Regions from separate parts of the Pseudomonas sp. B21-048 genome, predicted to be linked through region 2. Evidence: riboswitches for the same ligand, from Rfam matches in the RefSeq annotation. Region 2 holds a riboswitch; the other holds the start of a gene.
What was found. A riboswitch is a leader RNA that binds a small molecule or an ion and turns the genes downstream of it on or off. The one in region 2 is predicted to bind cobalamin.
Positions count from the first base shown of each region.

Region 1: it holds a riboswitch for cobalamin, as region 2 does, so the genes downstream of both, cobO (cob(I)yrinic acid a,c-diamide adenosyltransferase) here and LOY56_RS15420 (CbtB domain-containing protein) in region 2, are expected to answer to the same signal.

Region 1 covers NZ_CP087168.1:3,885,113-3,892,916, reverse strand. Annotated here, with positions in the region: gene LOY56_RS18290 (AI-2E family transporter) at 1-613, shown strand, start outside; gene hda (DnaA regulatory inactivator Hda) at 844-1,548, shown strand; gene LOY56_RS18280 (C40 family peptidase) at 1,775-2,413, shown strand; gene LOY56_RS18275 (C40 family peptidase) at 2,579-3,115, shown strand; gene LOY56_RS18270 (sorbosone dehydrogenase family protein) at 3,219-4,532, opposite strand; gene LOY56_RS18265 (hypothetical protein) at 4,601-5,185, opposite strand; cobalamin riboswitch at 5,342-5,576, shown strand; gene cobO (cob(I)yrinic acid a,c-diamide adenosyltransferase) at 5,657-6,268, shown strand; gene LOY56_RS18255 (cobyrinate a,c-diamide synthase) at 6,279-7,604, shown strand; gene bluB (5,6-dimethylbenzimidazole synthase) at 7,601-7,804, shown strand, end outside.
Region 2 covers NZ_CP087168.1:3,313,158-3,320,961, reverse strand. Annotated here, with positions in the region: gene LOY56_RS15445 (fatty acid cis/trans isomerase) at 1-766, shown strand, start outside; gene nfuA (Fe-S biogenesis protein NfuA) at 900-1,484, shown strand; gene cobM (precorrin-4 C(11)-methyltransferase) at 1,574-2,320, opposite strand; gene LOY56_RS15430 (cobalamin biosynthesis protein) at 2,403-2,816, opposite strand; gene LOY56_RS15425 (CbtA family protein) at 2,813-3,517, opposite strand; gene LOY56_RS15420 (CbtB domain-containing protein) at 3,529-3,720, opposite strand; cobalamin riboswitch at 3,842-4,068, opposite strand; cobalamin riboswitch at 4,188-4,404, shown strand; gene cobW (cobalamin biosynthesis protein CobW) at 4,505-5,566, shown strand; gene cobN (cobaltochelatase subunit CobN) at 5,570-7,804, shown strand, end outside.

The sequences.
Region 1 (7,804 bases), 570 kb from region 2:
GCTGGCCAATCTGGTGCTGATTCCGGTGGTGAGTTTTTATCTGCTGCGCGACTGGGACCTGATGATGGCCAAGATCCGCAGCCTGCTGCCGCGTGATCGTGAAGTGCGCGTGATGTCCCTGGCGGAAGAATGCCATGAAGTGCTCGGGGCGTTCGTGCGCGGGCAGCTGCTGGTGATGCTGGCGCTGGGCGTGATCTATGCCGCAGGCTTGATGATCGTCGGGCTGGAGCTGGGGCTGTTGATCGGTCTGATTGCCGGGTTGGCAGCGATCGTGCCGTACATGGGGTTTGTCATTGGGATTGGGGCGGCATTGATTGCCGGTCTGTTCCAGTTCGGTGGCGATTTGTATCCCATGATCGGTATTGTCGCGGTGTTCATGGTCGGCCAGGCGCTGGAAGGCATGGTCCTGACGCCGTTGCTGGTGGGCGACCGGATCGGTCTACACCCGGTGGCGGTGATCTTCGCCATTCTGGCCGGCGGCGAGTTGTTTGGTTTTACCGGAGTGCTGCTGGCATTGCCGGTGGCGGCCGTGATCATGGTCCTGGTGCGTCACGTGCATGATTTGTACAAGGATTCGGATATCTATGGCGGTGTCGACGAATCCGGACTGTAAGTTTTTTTGATCGCTTATAGCGGGCAATCTGGTTTCGTGCCAGGTTTGCCCGTATCCCTCGCGTGGCTGTCACATGCGCCGCCAAGGAAACGGTCATAAAACCAGTGAGTTAACGCAAACCTTTGATTTTGCTTGTGGTCTGTCGCATTGTGCGGTCAGCCTCACGGGTATAAACTTCGCAAACTTTACACAGAGGCCACTAACGGTTCCTTTGGAATTGTTCAGTCCGCATGAAACCGATTCAGCTGCCCCTAGGTGTGCGTCTGCGTGATGACGCTACCTTTATCAATTACTACCCAGGCGCCAATGCCGCTGCACTCGGCTATGTCGAGCGGCTCTGCGAAGCCGACGCCGGCTGGACGGAAAGCCTGATTTACCTCTGGGGCAAGGACGGGGTAGGGCGCACGCATTTGTTGCAGGCAGCGTGTCTGCGCTTCGAACAACTGGGGGAGCCGGCAGTGTACCTGCCGTTGGCCGAGTTGCTGGACCGCGGCATCGAAATCCTCGACAACCTCGAACAATATGAGCTGGTCTGCCTGGACGATCTGCAGGCGGTCGCCGGCAAGGCAGATTGGGAAGAGGCGCTGTTTCATCTGTTCAATCGTCTGCGCGACAGCGGTCGGCGTCTGCTGATCGCCGCCTCGACATCCCCGCGCGAACTGCCGGTGAAGCTGGCGGACCTCAAGTCACGGCTGACGCTGGCACTCATCTTCCAGATGCGTCCACTCTCTGACGAAGACAAATTGCGTGCCTTGCAATTGCGCGCATCCCGCCGTGGCCTGCACCTGACCGATGAAGTCGGGCATTTTATCCTGACCCGTGGTACCCGCAGCATGAGTGCGCTTTTCGAGTTGCTCGAACGTCTCGATCAGGCCTCCCTTCAAGCTCAGCGCAAGCTGACAATCCCGTTCCTGAAAGAAACCCTTGGTTGGTAAAAAACTGATCAAGCTCAGGTTTTACGCGGGTTACGGCCTGTTTTCAGCGTCAACGAATCCGCTTTCCCGCACGGTGGCAGGCTGCATAAAGGTTCAAAATGGGCTTAGGCGCTTAGATGTAAACGTGAAACCGAGAAGTCACATAAAGATCGATTGAATTTGCAAATGAGGTTGATAGCGGGCATAGTCGCGGCTTCTTTTATAACTATCAGCCACGGTCGTGCCCATGCTAAATCGCTTCGCACCCCTCGTGCCTCTCGCACTCGTCACCCTGTTATTCGGTTGCGCTGCTCACTCGCCAGTGACTCAGCAAGTGCAACAGCAGCAGGTTTCAAATTCAGTTACCGCGCAGTCTTCTTCCGTTCTTTTCCAGGAAGAGCTTGCCAACGATAAGGAACTGGCAGACTTCGCCGGCGGCAAGTCGTACCAGCTTCCGGTTCTGGCCGACAGCATTCTCGAACGTGGCATGTCCCTGATCGGTACCCGTTACCGTTTCGGTGGCACCTCCGAGGCGGGTTTCGACTGCAGCGGCTTCATCGGTTATCTGTTTCGTGAAGAGGCTGGCATGAACCTGCCGCGCTCCACCCGCGAAATGATCAACGTTGATGCTCCTCTGGTTGCTCGCAGCGCCCTCAAGCCAGGTGACCTGCTGTTCTTCGCCACCAATGGTCGTCGCGGTCGTGTCAGTCACGCCGGGATCTACCTGGGTGATAACCAGTTCATCCACTCCAGCAGCCGCAAAAGCGGTGGTGTCCGGATCGATAGCCTGGGCGACAGCTACTGGAGCAAGACCTTCATCGAAGCCAAGCGCGCACTCGCGATGGCGCCGAATACGGCACCGGCTATCGTCACTGCACGCAAGTAAGCGGACAGTTTGTAAGGCGAAGTTAAAGTCTTACTTGAAGTTTGCCGCGTAGCCGCTAGAATCCTGATCTATTATTGATGGCAAACCGCCTGCGTTCTGCGCAGGCGGTTTTCTTTTCTGCCTTCTCGGTGGAAAAAGCCGCAGCCAGATCAGGATGTTCTGTTTATGACGATGTCGGCCCGCCTCGCACTCATGTTCTTCGCAGCGCTGCTCAGCGCCTGCGCCAGCCGCACACCGCCACCTGCGCCGGTGGTTCGCGCTCCGATTGTTTTCGGTCCTTCCCAAGCCTTTTCTCCTGCGGCAGAAGACGTGCTGTTCCGTGCGCTGGGTCTGGTGGGAACGCCGTATCGCTGGGGCGGCAACACGCCGGATTCCGGGTTCGATTGCAGCGGTCTGATCGGTTATGTGTATCGCGATGTCGCCGGCATTTCCTTGCCGCGCTCCACCCGCGAGATGATCGGGATGCAAGCTCCCAGTGTCGGCAAGGAAGGCCTGCAAACCGGCGACCTGATTTTCTTCGCCACCCAGGGCGGCTCCCAGGTCAGCCACGCCGGGATCTACGTCGGCGAAGGCCGCTTCGTCCACGCCCCGGCCACGGGCGGCACGGTCAAGCTGGACAGCTTGTCCAAGGCTTACTGGCAGAAAGCCTATCTGAGCGCCAAGCGCGTCTTGCAGCCTGAACACTTGGCACATAATCCGTAGTGTATGTAGGCGTCTGCCGGAAAAGATCGCAGCCTGCGGCAGCTCCTACGTTGGGATGACGTACACCCTGTAGGAGCTGCCGCAGGCTGCGATCTTTTGACGTTTACTTGGCTGCGGAAACGCGCCACACCTTGTTCCCCACATCATCCGCCACCAGCAAGCCTCCTTGCTGATCGATCACGACACCCACCGGTCGGCCCATGGCTTTTTCCTCGTCATTGAGGAAACCAATGAGCACATCCACCGGCTGCCCGGTCGGTTTGCCGGCGTTGAACGGCACGAAAATCACTTTGTAGCCACTGTGCGGTTTGCGGTTCCACGAGCCGTGCTGGCCGATGAAGGCACCTTGAGTGAACGGCGCGGGCAACTTGCTGCCTTCGGCGAAGGTCAGGCCCAGTGACGCGGTGTGTGGCCCCACCGCGTAGTCTGGCGCAATGGCCTTGGCTACCAGATCAGGGTTTTGCGGCTCGACGCGAATGTCGACGTGCTGGCCGTAATAGCTGTAAGGCCAGCCGTAGAACCCACCGTCCTTCACGGATGTGATGTAGTCCGGCACCAGGTCGCTGCCGATTTCGTCACGCTCGTTGACGGCAGTCCACAGTGCGCCGCTCTGAGGTTCCCAGGCCAGGCCGTTTGGATTGCGAATCCCCGAGGCGAAGATCCGATGGTTGCCGGTGGCGCGGTCCACTTCCCAGATTGCCGCGCGGCCTTCCTCCTGATCCATGCCATTTTCACCGACGTTGCTGTTCGAGCCCACGGTGACGTACAGCTTGCTGCCATCCTTGCTGGCGATGACGTTTTTGGTCCAGTGGTGATTCAGTGTGCCGCCGGGCAAATCGACCACCTTGGTCGGTTGCGACTTGATCGCCGTCTCGCCGTTTTCGTAGTGGAAGCGCAGCAGGCGATCAGTGTCGGCAACGTACAGGTCATTGCCGACCAGGGTCATGCCAAAGGGCGAGTTGAGGTTTTCCAGGAACACCGTGCGGGTTTCGGCGACACCGTCGTGGTCTTTGTCCCGCAGCAGGGTGATGCGGTTCGGGCTGGGGACCCCGGCGCCGGCACGGCCCATGACTTTGCCCATGACCCAACCGCGAATGCCTTTGCCGTCATCGGGTTTTGGCGGCGCATTGGTTTCGGCCACCAGCACATCGCCGTTGGGCAGTACATAGAGCCAGCGCGGGTGCTCGAGGCCTTCGGCAAACGCCGCCACTTGAGTTCCTGCCGCAGCGACAGGTTTCTTGCCTTCAGGCCAGCCGATCGCCGGGGCGATGTTCACCGTCGGGATCAGGGTTTTATTCGGTTCTGGTAGCTTGGGTGAGGGACCTGTGCCGTCCGAGACTTGCAGTCTGGAAGTTTCACCACAAGCGGCGAGCCCTCCGGCGAGCGCGATGATGAACATGAGCTGGGGTTTGCGCATTACTGATCTTCCCTATGAATGCATTGACGTAATCATAGAGAAGCGTAGACGCTCGATGGTTCAACCGGTCAGCCGTGGGCTTCTTTGAAGAGTACGGCGATCCCTGGGTGGTAATTGCCGGCTTCATTGTGCAACTTGCGGTACGCGTAAGGGAAATACCAGGCCACGGCGCAGCTGTGTTCTTTTTGCAGGTCGTCGACCATGTCCTGGAGTTCTTCCGGGGTGGCGCTGTGCTGAGCTTTTTGTGGGGCGACAAACAGACAGCCGAGTTTCAGATCGCTGGCGTAACTGATTCGCTTCGCGTCACTGGTGATGTCCGCCAGCGCCTGAGTCAGGTTCAGGCTATTGACCCGCGGCCAGCGCTGGGTGGTCTGGAGATACGCACGCTGTTCGCTGCTGGCGATAAACAGATCAGCGCGGGCGTTACGTTCGCCTTCTTCGTTCTGCTTGCGGGTCGACGTGTGTTGCAGCGTGACCATTTCTGCCATCCAGGCCGCGGCGCAGAGCAGGCCGAGGTTGGCGTTTTCGTCGTGCCAGTAAGGTGTATCGTTATCGCCGCGCACGGCGTTGTAGCGGTCGATACAGTCAAACCAGCGTTCCAGCACCGGCCGCAGGAATTCCAGCTTCGGATTGCTGATGATCATGCCTTGCATGTGGCTCACCCTTGTTATTGTGTATTGTGAGGTTGTGGCTCTTTGATATCACTGCTGGCAGTGTGGCACAAGATTGGCGTCGGTTAATTGATCGACGGCAGTTATTCGCTCAGCGGCGCCCCGGCTTTAATTGACGCTCCATCCCCAACCCTCTAACCTTCGCGGCTTGTTTCAGGTGCTCTGTGACCTTGGTCGACAGAGTGAAACAGGGAAGCCGGTGAGTGACTATCTTCAAGCAACGAAGAGTCATGATCCCGGCGCTGCCCCCGCAACGGTAAATGAGTGAAGACTGCGCCAAGAGCCACTGTGTCGACTGTCGACATGGGAAGGCGCGCAGCCAGGCCAACGCCGCTCATGAGCCCGGAGACCGGCCTGATTCATCCAACGGCATCACGGTGGGCGATGCCAGGCTTCTTGCCGTCTATGCTTGTGCCTGCCCGCCGTTATCCAGCCTCAACGGAGAGCTCCCCCATGACTGATACCCCCGATCGTGACGAACGCCATCTGGCGCGCATGCTGCGCAAAAAAGCGGTGATCGACGAACGCATCGCCAACTCGCCGAATGAATGCGGTTTGCTGCTGGTGCTTTCCGGCAACGGCAAAGGCAAAAGCAGCTCGGCGTTCGGCATGCTTGCGCGGTCGATGGGCCACGGTATGCAGTGCGGCGTGGTGCAGTTCATCAAAGGGCGCACCAGCACCGGCGAGGAGCTGTTCTTCCGGCGCTTCCCGGAGCAAGTGCGTTTTCATGTGATGGGCGAGGGCTTTACCTGGGAAACCCAGGACCGCCAGCGTGACATCGCCGCCGCCGAAGCCGCGTGGGCGGTGTCCCGCGAATTGCTGCGTGATCCGGCCATTGGCCTGGTGGTGCTTGATGAATTGAACATCGCCCTCAAGCACGGCTACCTCGATCTCGATCAGGTGCTCAGCGACTTGCAGGCCCGTCCGCCGATGCAGCACGTGGTGGTCACCGGTCGTGGCGCCAAACCAGAGATGATCGAGCTGGCCGACACCGTCACTGAAATGGGCATGATCAAGCACGCCTTCCAGGCCGGAATCAAAGCGCAAAAAGGCGTCGAGTTGTGAGCTGCACTTTATGAATAGCCATCGTCAATGCCCGGCGGTACTGATCGCCGCGCCGGCCTCCGGTCAGGGCAAGACCACCGTCACCGCCGCGCTCGCTCGTTTGCATCGTAATCAGGGGCGCAAGGTTCGCGTGTTCAAATGCGGCCCGGATTTTCTCGACCCGATGATTCTCGAGCGCGCCAGCGGTGCACCGGTTTATCAACTTGACATGTGGATGGTCGGCGAGCAGGAAAGTCGGCGTCTATTGTGGGAGGCCGCGGGCGAAGCCGATCTGATCCTCATCGAAGGCGTCATGGGACTGTTCGACGGTACGCCGTCCAGTGCCGATCTGGCGCGGCACTTCGGTGTGCCGGTGCTCGGCGTGATCGACGGCACCGCGATGGCGCAGACGTTTGGCGCGCTGGCCCTGGGCCTTGCGCGTTATCAGCCGGATTTACCGTTTGCCGGTGTGTTGGCCAACCGGGTCGGCACTGTGCGCCATGCGCAGTTGCTCGAAGGCAGCCTGACTGAAGGCTTGCGCTGGTACGGCGCCTTGTCCCGGGAGACCGGGATCGAATTGCCGAGTCGGCATCTCGGCCTGGTTCAGGCCAGCGAGCTGAACGACCTGGATCTGCGCCTTGATGCGGCGGCCGATTCACTGGCCAGCAGTTGCGATGTAACCCTACCGCCGGCTGTGGAATTCGCCGCGCCTGAAATGATCGCCGCCGAACCGTTGCTGGCCGGTGTGCGGATTGCCGTGGCCCGAGACGAAGCTTTCGCGTTTACCTACGGCGCGAGCCTGGATCTGCTGCGGGCCATGGGCGCCGAATTGTCTTTCTTCTCGCCGATCCGCGACACTGAATTGCCGGAGGCAGACAGTCTTTATCTGCCCGGCGGTTACCCCGAATTGCACCATGTGGCGTTGTCACAAAACACGCCGATGCTGACCGCGATCCGTGCTCATCACGCAGCGGGCAAACCGTTGCTGGCCGAGTGTGGCGGCATGCTGTATCTGCTGGATTCCTTGACCGATGTCGAGGGTACTCGCGCTGAACTGGTTGGCTTGCTGGCCGGTGATGCGGTGATGCAGAAGCGTCTTGCCGCGTTGGCGTTGCAGGCGGTCGAATTGCCGGAAGGTTTGTTGCGTGGGCACACGTATCATCACTCGTTGACCAGCACTGAACTTGAGCCGATTGCTCGAGGTTTGAGCCCCAATGGCGGGCGAGGGGCTGAGGCGGTTTATCGGGAAGGGCGGATGACGGCCTCTTATGTGCATTTTTATTTTCCGTCCAATCCATCGGCGATTGCTGCGCTGTTTGTGCCTGACCGTGAAGCCGCCATCGCGAGCAGGCCATGACCGACAACACATTCAGTGATGCCGAACGCGCAGCCGTCTACCGAGCCATCGCCGAACGTCGCGACATGCGTCACTTCAGTGGCGGCTCGGTCGAGCCCGAGTTATTGAGGCGTCTGCTCGAAGCCGCGCATCAGGCCCCGAGTGTTGGCCTGATGCAGCCTTGGCGTTTTATCCGCATCAGCGACCGGGCACTGCGCGGC
Region 2 (7,804 bases):
GTTGTACTTCGACTTGATCCGCAACGGAGCCGAACAGAACTTCCTGCGCCTGATGCCGGCCGACTCGCGGGACGGCTACCTCGATGATTGGTACCAGAACAGCGGCCAGTTCAAGATGTGGCTGGATTACGAGTCCATCGACAACGACAAACCAACGGCGCTGACGCTGGACGAAAAGGACCCGAAACGCGATTTCGCCCTGCAGTTGCTGAGCCGTTACGGCGATCTCAACGCCAAACCCGACCCGATTAACCGCTGCGACGGTGCTTACTGCTCGCGGCCGAACATCGATCCGGCCTTGCAGAACGCCGAGCAGGCCTTGAGCCGCCTGACTTCGCGCCCGGCCGCCGGTTTAAAAGTCATTGATCAGCTGCCGGAAGCCACGATGTTGCGCATCGAGACCCAAAGCGGCAAACGCGAGGTCTACAGCCTGCTGCGCAATCGGGCCCACAGCAACGTGGCGTTCCTGCTCGGTGAATCGATGCGTTATCAGCCAGGGCTCGATACGCTGACTATTTATCCGGGTGTGCTCAGCAGTTATCCGAACTTCCTGTTCAACATCCCGGCCGGCCAGGTGCCCGCGTTCGTCGACGCGATGGAAAATGCGAAGGACGCCGTCAGTTTCGAGAAAATCGTCGAACGCTGGGGAATTCGCCGCAGCCATCCGCAGTTCTGGCAGTATTTCCATGACCTGAGCCGCTACATCCACGACACCGACCCGGTGGAAGAGGGCGTGCTGGACATGAACCGCTACGAAAACCTCTGAAACACCGTTGATCCCCTGTAGGAGGGCGGCGGGATCAGATTATCGACAAGTGCATCTTTCTTGACAAAAATACTGGGACTTTGTGCGGCGCGATGATTGGCGTAAACTGCGTCCAAGCCTGCGAGGAGTTTCCATGACCGCTATTACCATTACCGACGCCGCCCACGATTATCTGGCTGATCTGCTCTCCAAGCAGAACACCCCGGGTATCGGCATCCGCGTCTTTATCACCCAGCCTGGCACCCAGTACGCCGAAACCTGCATTGCCTACTGCAAGCCGGGCGAAGAAAAGCCTGAAGACACGGCGCTGGGGCTCAAAAGCTTCACCGCTTACATCGACTCGTTCAGCGAAGCATTCCTGGACGATGCGGTCGTCGACTACGCCACCGACCGCATGGGCGGCCAGCTGACCATCAAGGCGCCAAACGCCAAGGTACCGATGGTCAACGCCGACAGCCCGGTCAACGAGCGCATCAACTACTACCTGCAAACCGAAATCAACCCGGGGCTGGCCAGCCACGGCGGTCAGGTCAGCCTGATCGATGTGGTCGACGACGGCATCGCCGTGCTGAAATTCGGCGGTGGTTGCCAGGGCTGCGGCCAGGCAGACGTCACCCTGCGCGAAGGCATCGAGCGCACCTTGCTCGAGCGTATTCCCGAGCTCAAGGGTGTTCGTGACGTGACCGACCACACGCAGAAAGAAAACGCCTACTACTAAGTAAGGTGTTCACTGCAAACATAAAAAACGGTGCCCGTGAGCACCGTTTTTTTTTGATCGTTCCCACGCTGAGCGTGGGAACGATCATCTCAGGGTCGATACAAATGCGCATGCCCCGCGCGATACAACGACGATTCACTGAAGTGATCGCTACCCAACACCCGACCCACCAGGATCAACGCCGTGCGGCGAAACCCCTTGGCTTCAACCTTCCCGGCAATATCCGCCAGCGTCCCCACCACCCAGTCCTGATCCGGCCAGGTCGCCCGATGAATCACCGCAATCGGGCAATCGGCGCCATAGTGCGGCAGCAATTCGGCGAGGATCTTCTCCAGGTGATTGACCCCCAAATGGATCGCCATGGTCGCGCCGTGCTGCGCCAGACTGCCCAGCTCTTCACCGGCCGGCATCGCGGTTTTGTCCGCGTAGCGGGTCAGAATCACGCTCTGTGACACGTCAGGCAAGGTCAGTTCAGCACCCAAAAGCGCCGCGCAGGCGGCGGTGGCGGTGACGCCGGGAATGATTTCGAACGGGATGTCGAGTTCACGCAAGTAGCGAATCTGCTCGCCAATCGCGCCGTACAGGCTAGGATCGCCGGAATGCACCCGAGCCACGTCATGGCCGTTGGCATGGGCGGTCTTGATCAGATTGATGATCTGTTCCAGGTGCAATTCGGCGCTGTTGACCACCTGTTCGGCCCGGTGGCCCTCCAGCACGGCGGCGGGGACCAGGGAGCCGGCATAGATGATGACCGGGCAGCTACGAATCAGCCGCTGGCCTTTGACGGTGATCAGTTCCGGGTCGCCGGGGCCTGCGCCAATGAAGTAGACGGTCATCGTCGTTTCCTGTGAGAAAAAGGGCATGGGCACGCTTCAGATGAAGATTGCTCATGATCGAAGCGGGGGATTATCGAGGGTTTTACGCGGCGCTGGCCAATGCCAGAGTGGCCTGGGCGTATTTTTGTCGTGGAATCAGCAACTTTGCCGGTGCCTGAGCCAATTGTTCGGCCAGTGCAAGCGCGGCACTTTCCGCTACGCCGTAACAGCCGGTGCGTTCGAACGCGATGTCCGAGTGGTGGCTGAGTTGCGGTTCATAACCGGCCAATTGTTCGCTGCTGAAATACATCAACGGCAATGCCAGTTGTTCGGCCAGTTCGATCAGGGCGGGTTCTCCGCGCTTGAGGTCGATACTGGCCAAGGCCTTGATCTCACGAAGTTCGATTTGATGGGCCTGTAACGCCTGATCAAGCAGCGCCCGCAGCGTACTGACGGGGCAGCCGCGCTGGCAGCCCAGGCCGACCACCAGGGTCGGCGCTGCGCTGACGTCAGTCATGCGCAGTATTGGCCATCGCTTTTGCGGCGGAACAACCAGGCGCTGATCAGGCCCAAGGCCAGCCAGAACGCCATGTTGGTCAGTTGCGAAGCGATTTTGAACTGCGCTTCCAGGGCTTCCGGAGCCAGCATGGAGTGCACTTCCGGTTGTGGCGCGCCAATGACGTGCGGAACGGCGAGAATTGCCACGCCGAGGATCTTCATCAGCCAGTGGCGGCTGAAGACAATCAGCGCAATACCGGTAGCAGTGGACGCTGCCGTGCCGATCCACCAGATCTGCCGTTGCGCCAGATCCGCAGCAGCAGTGCCCGGCAGCTCAGGTGGCAGACCGAGGGTTGGCGCCAGCACGAACGTCGCATAACCGGCCAGACCCCAGAGCAAGCCCTGAGAGGTACGGCGTGGAGCGCGCAAGGTGTAGAGGCCCGCGAGCATCAGGGCGAAACCGACCGCTACCACCAGATTGCCGCCGGTGGTCGACAGCACGCGCTGCCAGCCGTCTTCCGGTTCCCAGGCTTCAGCATCGTGGGTGTGAGCGACAGCACCCGCGGCGTGCTCGTGGGTTTCAACTGCGGCCGGCTCGGACTTTTCGTAGGTCTCGGCCTGCAAAATCAGCGGGGCCACCCAGAAGCTTTGCAGCAGGGTCAACAGCAGGGCGGCCAGCAGCCCGGCGAAACCTGCGGTTTGCGCAATACGCTTGATCATGTCAGCAGGTCTCAATGGCACGGAAAGGCGGAGCTGTGGCGGGTATCGTGCGCGGCGTTGTGCACCGCTTCGATGTGCGAGAAACCGGCGAAATACACGAGGCTAGCGCCCAGGATCGACGCAAAAAAAGCGGCGGTCAGGCGTTGGCTCAGGGTAGTGGTGGTGCTGGCGGTGCTGCTGGCGGTACTGCTGATGATCGACATGGCGCTTCCCTCTGGTCTGTCAGCGGGTGAATAGAGCGCATGAAAACCTCCGCACGCCGGGGGCACGCAGAGATTTCGAACAGCGCCCGCCCACCGCGGGTTTGTTATTCAGTGAACATAAAAGTCACTTTGTGTTGCGGGCCGGTCTCCGGGCTCGCGAGGGGCAGGCTTGCGCCGACACCTGCAAGCATCACCTTCCCATGCCGTATGACGGGCACAGTGGATCTGACGCTTCACTCGCTTACCGTTGCGGGGGCAGCACCGGACTGACATGGCTTTGAGTAAAGCACATGATTCACCGATTTCCCGTTTCACCCTATGAAGGGCACCCGTAACAAGGCGTGTAGGAGAGCATGGGTGGGGGTTGGGCGTCAATTGGCAAGGGTTCTCAACTCTGTGGCGAGGGGGCTTGCCTGTGGCGAGGGGGCTGTGGCGTGCTCAGTGATTGACCCGCCCCCACACGATGCGTAGCCTTGCGCTTTCGAGGTTCTTCGGCATCTGCCGAAGCTAAGAAGGGAACGCGGTCGATGCCGCGGCTGCCCCCGCAACTGTGAACGGTGATGTTCGCTGCCACGCCACTGCAAGCCCTGATTCATCAGGTTCGCGGGAAGGCGCAGCGAATGCCAGGCCAATAAGGCCGGCACACCGTCAGCCAGGAGACCTGCCTCGACACAGATTCTCACTACAACCGGGCGGGGTGATCCGGTGGCGGAACTCTTGCGCGCGTGCATCCGCCGCTGCGATTGTCGTCCCGTATGCCCGCCACCTTGCCAAAGGGCATCCGATGAAAACACTGGCCAAACTCCCCGTCACCATCGTTACCGGCTTCCTCGGCTCGGGCAAAACCACCTTGCTGCGCCACATGCTCGACAACGCCCAGGGCCGCCGTATTGCGGTGATCGTCAACGAGTTCGGCGAGCTGGGCATCGACGGCGAAATCCTCAAGCAGTGCTCGATCGGTTGCACCGAAGAAGAAGCTAACGGTCGCGTCTACGAACTGGCCAACGGCTGCCTGTGCTGCACGGTTCAGGAAGAATTCTTCCCGGTGATGCGCGAACTGGTCGCTCGTCGCGGCGACCTCGACCACATCCTCATCGAAACCTCGGGCCTGGCCCTGCCAAAGCCTTTGGTTCAAGCCTTCCAGTGGCCAGAAATCCGCAGCGCCTGCACGGTTGACGCGGTGATCACCGTGGTCGATAGCCCGGCCGTCGCTGCTGGCACCTTCGCGGCGTTCCCGGATCAGGTCGATGCCATGCGCAAACTCGACCCGAACCTGGATCACGAATCGCCGCTGCACGAGCTGTTCGCCGACCAACTGGCCAGCGCCGACCTGGTGATCCTCAACAAGGCCGACCTGATCAGCGCTGAAGACCTGGCCCGCGTGCGCCTGGAAGTCGCCGAAGAACTGCCGCCAGCGGTGAAAGTCATCGAAGCCAGCAGCGGTCGTCTGCCACTGGACGTGCTGATCGGCCTCGGCGCCGGTTCCGAAGAACACATCGACAGCCGCCACAGTCATCACGATCATCACCATGAAGGTGAGGACGACCACGACCATGACGCCTTCGACTCCATCTCCATCGAACTGCCGCAAGCCGACGAAAGCCTGCTGCTGGACGCGCTGACCCAACTGGTGGTCCAGCACGGCATCCTGCGCGTCAAAGGTTTTGCGGCGATCCCGAACAAACCGATGCGCCTGCTGATCCAGGGCGTGGGCACGCGTTTCGACAAGCATTTCGACCGCCAGTGGAGCGCTGAAGAAGCGCGCACCACGCGTCTGGTGTTGATCGGTCAGGATCTGGACGCCGCTCAGCTCGAAGCGCAATTGCGCGCTGCGCTCAGCGTTTAAACCATGCACCTGCTCAGGACCCAGCCCGGCGGTTTCGTGTCGGATGACAACATTGCCGACCTTGGACAAACCCCCGCCGAGCTGGTGATCCTGTGCAGCGGCGATTCCAGCCTGGCGTTGCTCGCCGAAGCGGCGCAGCAGTTGCCCGACGATTACCCGAGCGTGCGCCTGGCCAACCCGATGCAGGTGCAGAATCACGCCTCGGTCGATCTCTATGTCGACGAAGTGCTGCGCCACGCCAAAGTGATTTTGATCTCGCTGCACGGCGGCATCGCCTATTGGCGTTACGGCATCGAGCGTCTGGTGGAATTGTCCGGACGCGGCGTGCAGCTGATTCTGGTGCCGGGGGATGATCGTCCGGACCCGGAACTCAGTGACCTGAGCACCGTCACCGCGCAAGACCGCGACCGGCTCTGGCACTTCCTGCGTCAGGGCGGCATGGCCAACGCGCTCGACCTGTTTCGCTGCCTCGCCAATCGCTGGCTGGGCCGCGATTACGCCTGGTCCGAGCCGCAAACCCTGCCACGCACCGCGATTTACCATCCGCAAAAAAGCCCCGCTGAGCTGAGTGATTGGCAAGCCGACTGGCAGGCGGATCAGCCGGTGGCGGCGGTGCTGTTTTATCGCTCGCACTTGCAGGCGGCGAACACCGGTTTCATCGATATTTTCTGCCAGCGTTTGCAGGCGGCGGGGTTGAACCCGTTACCGATTGCGCTGGCCAGTTTGAAAGAGCCCGGCTGCCTGACGGTGGTTGAGGACCTGTTGGATGAAGTCGAAGCGGGGGTGATTCTCAACACCACCGGTTTCGCCCAGTCCAGCCCCGAAGCACCGCACTTGCGGCCGTTTCGCCGCAATATCCCGGTGATCCAGGCGATCTGCGCCCAGGACAACGAGCCCGGTTGGCGCGCCAGCGAACAGGGCCTCGGCCCCCGTGATCTGGCGATGCACATTGCGCTGCCGGAACTGGACGGGCGGATCATCAGCCGCCCGATCAGTTTCAAGGACCTGGCCTGGCGCAGTGAGCGCAGCCAGTCCGATGTGGTCTGCTATCGACCTGCACCTGAGCGCATGGATTTCGTTGCAGAACTGGCGCGGCGCTGGATCGATCTGGCGCGTGTGCCCAACGGCGAAAAACGCATCGCCCTGATCCTCGCCAACTACCCGACGCGCGATGGACGCATCGGCAATGGCGTGGGACTCGACACACCGGCTGCGGCATTGAACATCCTGCGCGCGCTGCACGCCGAAGGTTATCCGCTGCCAGCCGAGTTGCCGGACAGCGGCACCGCATTGATCCAGCAATTGCTCGGCGGCGTCAGCAACGACCTCGATACCCTCGACCAGCGTCCCTGCCATCAAAGCCTCGCGCTGGACGACTACAACCTGATGTTCAACGCGCTGCCAGAAGCCAATCGCCAAGCGGTGCTGGAACGTTGGGGCGCGCCCGAAAACGATCCAATGTTCCGTGGCGGACGAATGATGATTGCCGGTCTGCGCTTCGGCCTGACCTTCGTCGGCATTCAACCGGCCCGGGGTTATCAAGTGGACCCGAGCGCGGTGTATCACGACCCGGACCTGGTGCCGCCTCACGGCTATCTCGCTTTCTATTTCTGGTTGCGCAACACCTACGGCGCTCACGGCGTGATCCACGTCGGCAAGCACGGCAACCTCGAATGGCTGCCGGGCAAGGGCGTCGGGCTGTCGGAAAACTGCTGGCCGGATGCATTGCTCGGGCCGCTGCCGAACATCTATCCGTTTATCGTCAATGACCCGGGCGAGGGCGCCCAAGCCAAGCGTCGTACGCAGGCAGTGATCATCGATCACCTGATGCCGCCGCTGACCCGCGCTGAAACCTACGGTCCGCTGCGTAATCTCGAATGGTTGGCCGACGAATATTACGAAGCGCAATTGCTCGATCCGCGCCGCGCCCGGGAATTGCAGCGCGACATTCTGCAATTGGTGCGCGACACGCACATCGACCGCGAACTGCAACTGGACGAGAAGCTTGACAGCGATGCCGATGCGGCGATCTGGTTGCCGCGTCTGGACACATACCTGTGCGATTTGAAGGAGTCGCAGATCCGCGATGGCCTGCACGTGTTTGGCGAGTCGCCGGTCGGTCGGTTACGCATCGACACCTTATTGGCCTTGCTGCGTATTCCTCGCGGCGATGGCCGTGGGGCGCAATCGAGCTTGCTGCGGGCATTGGCCAAGGCGTTTGCATTGGGCTTCGATCCG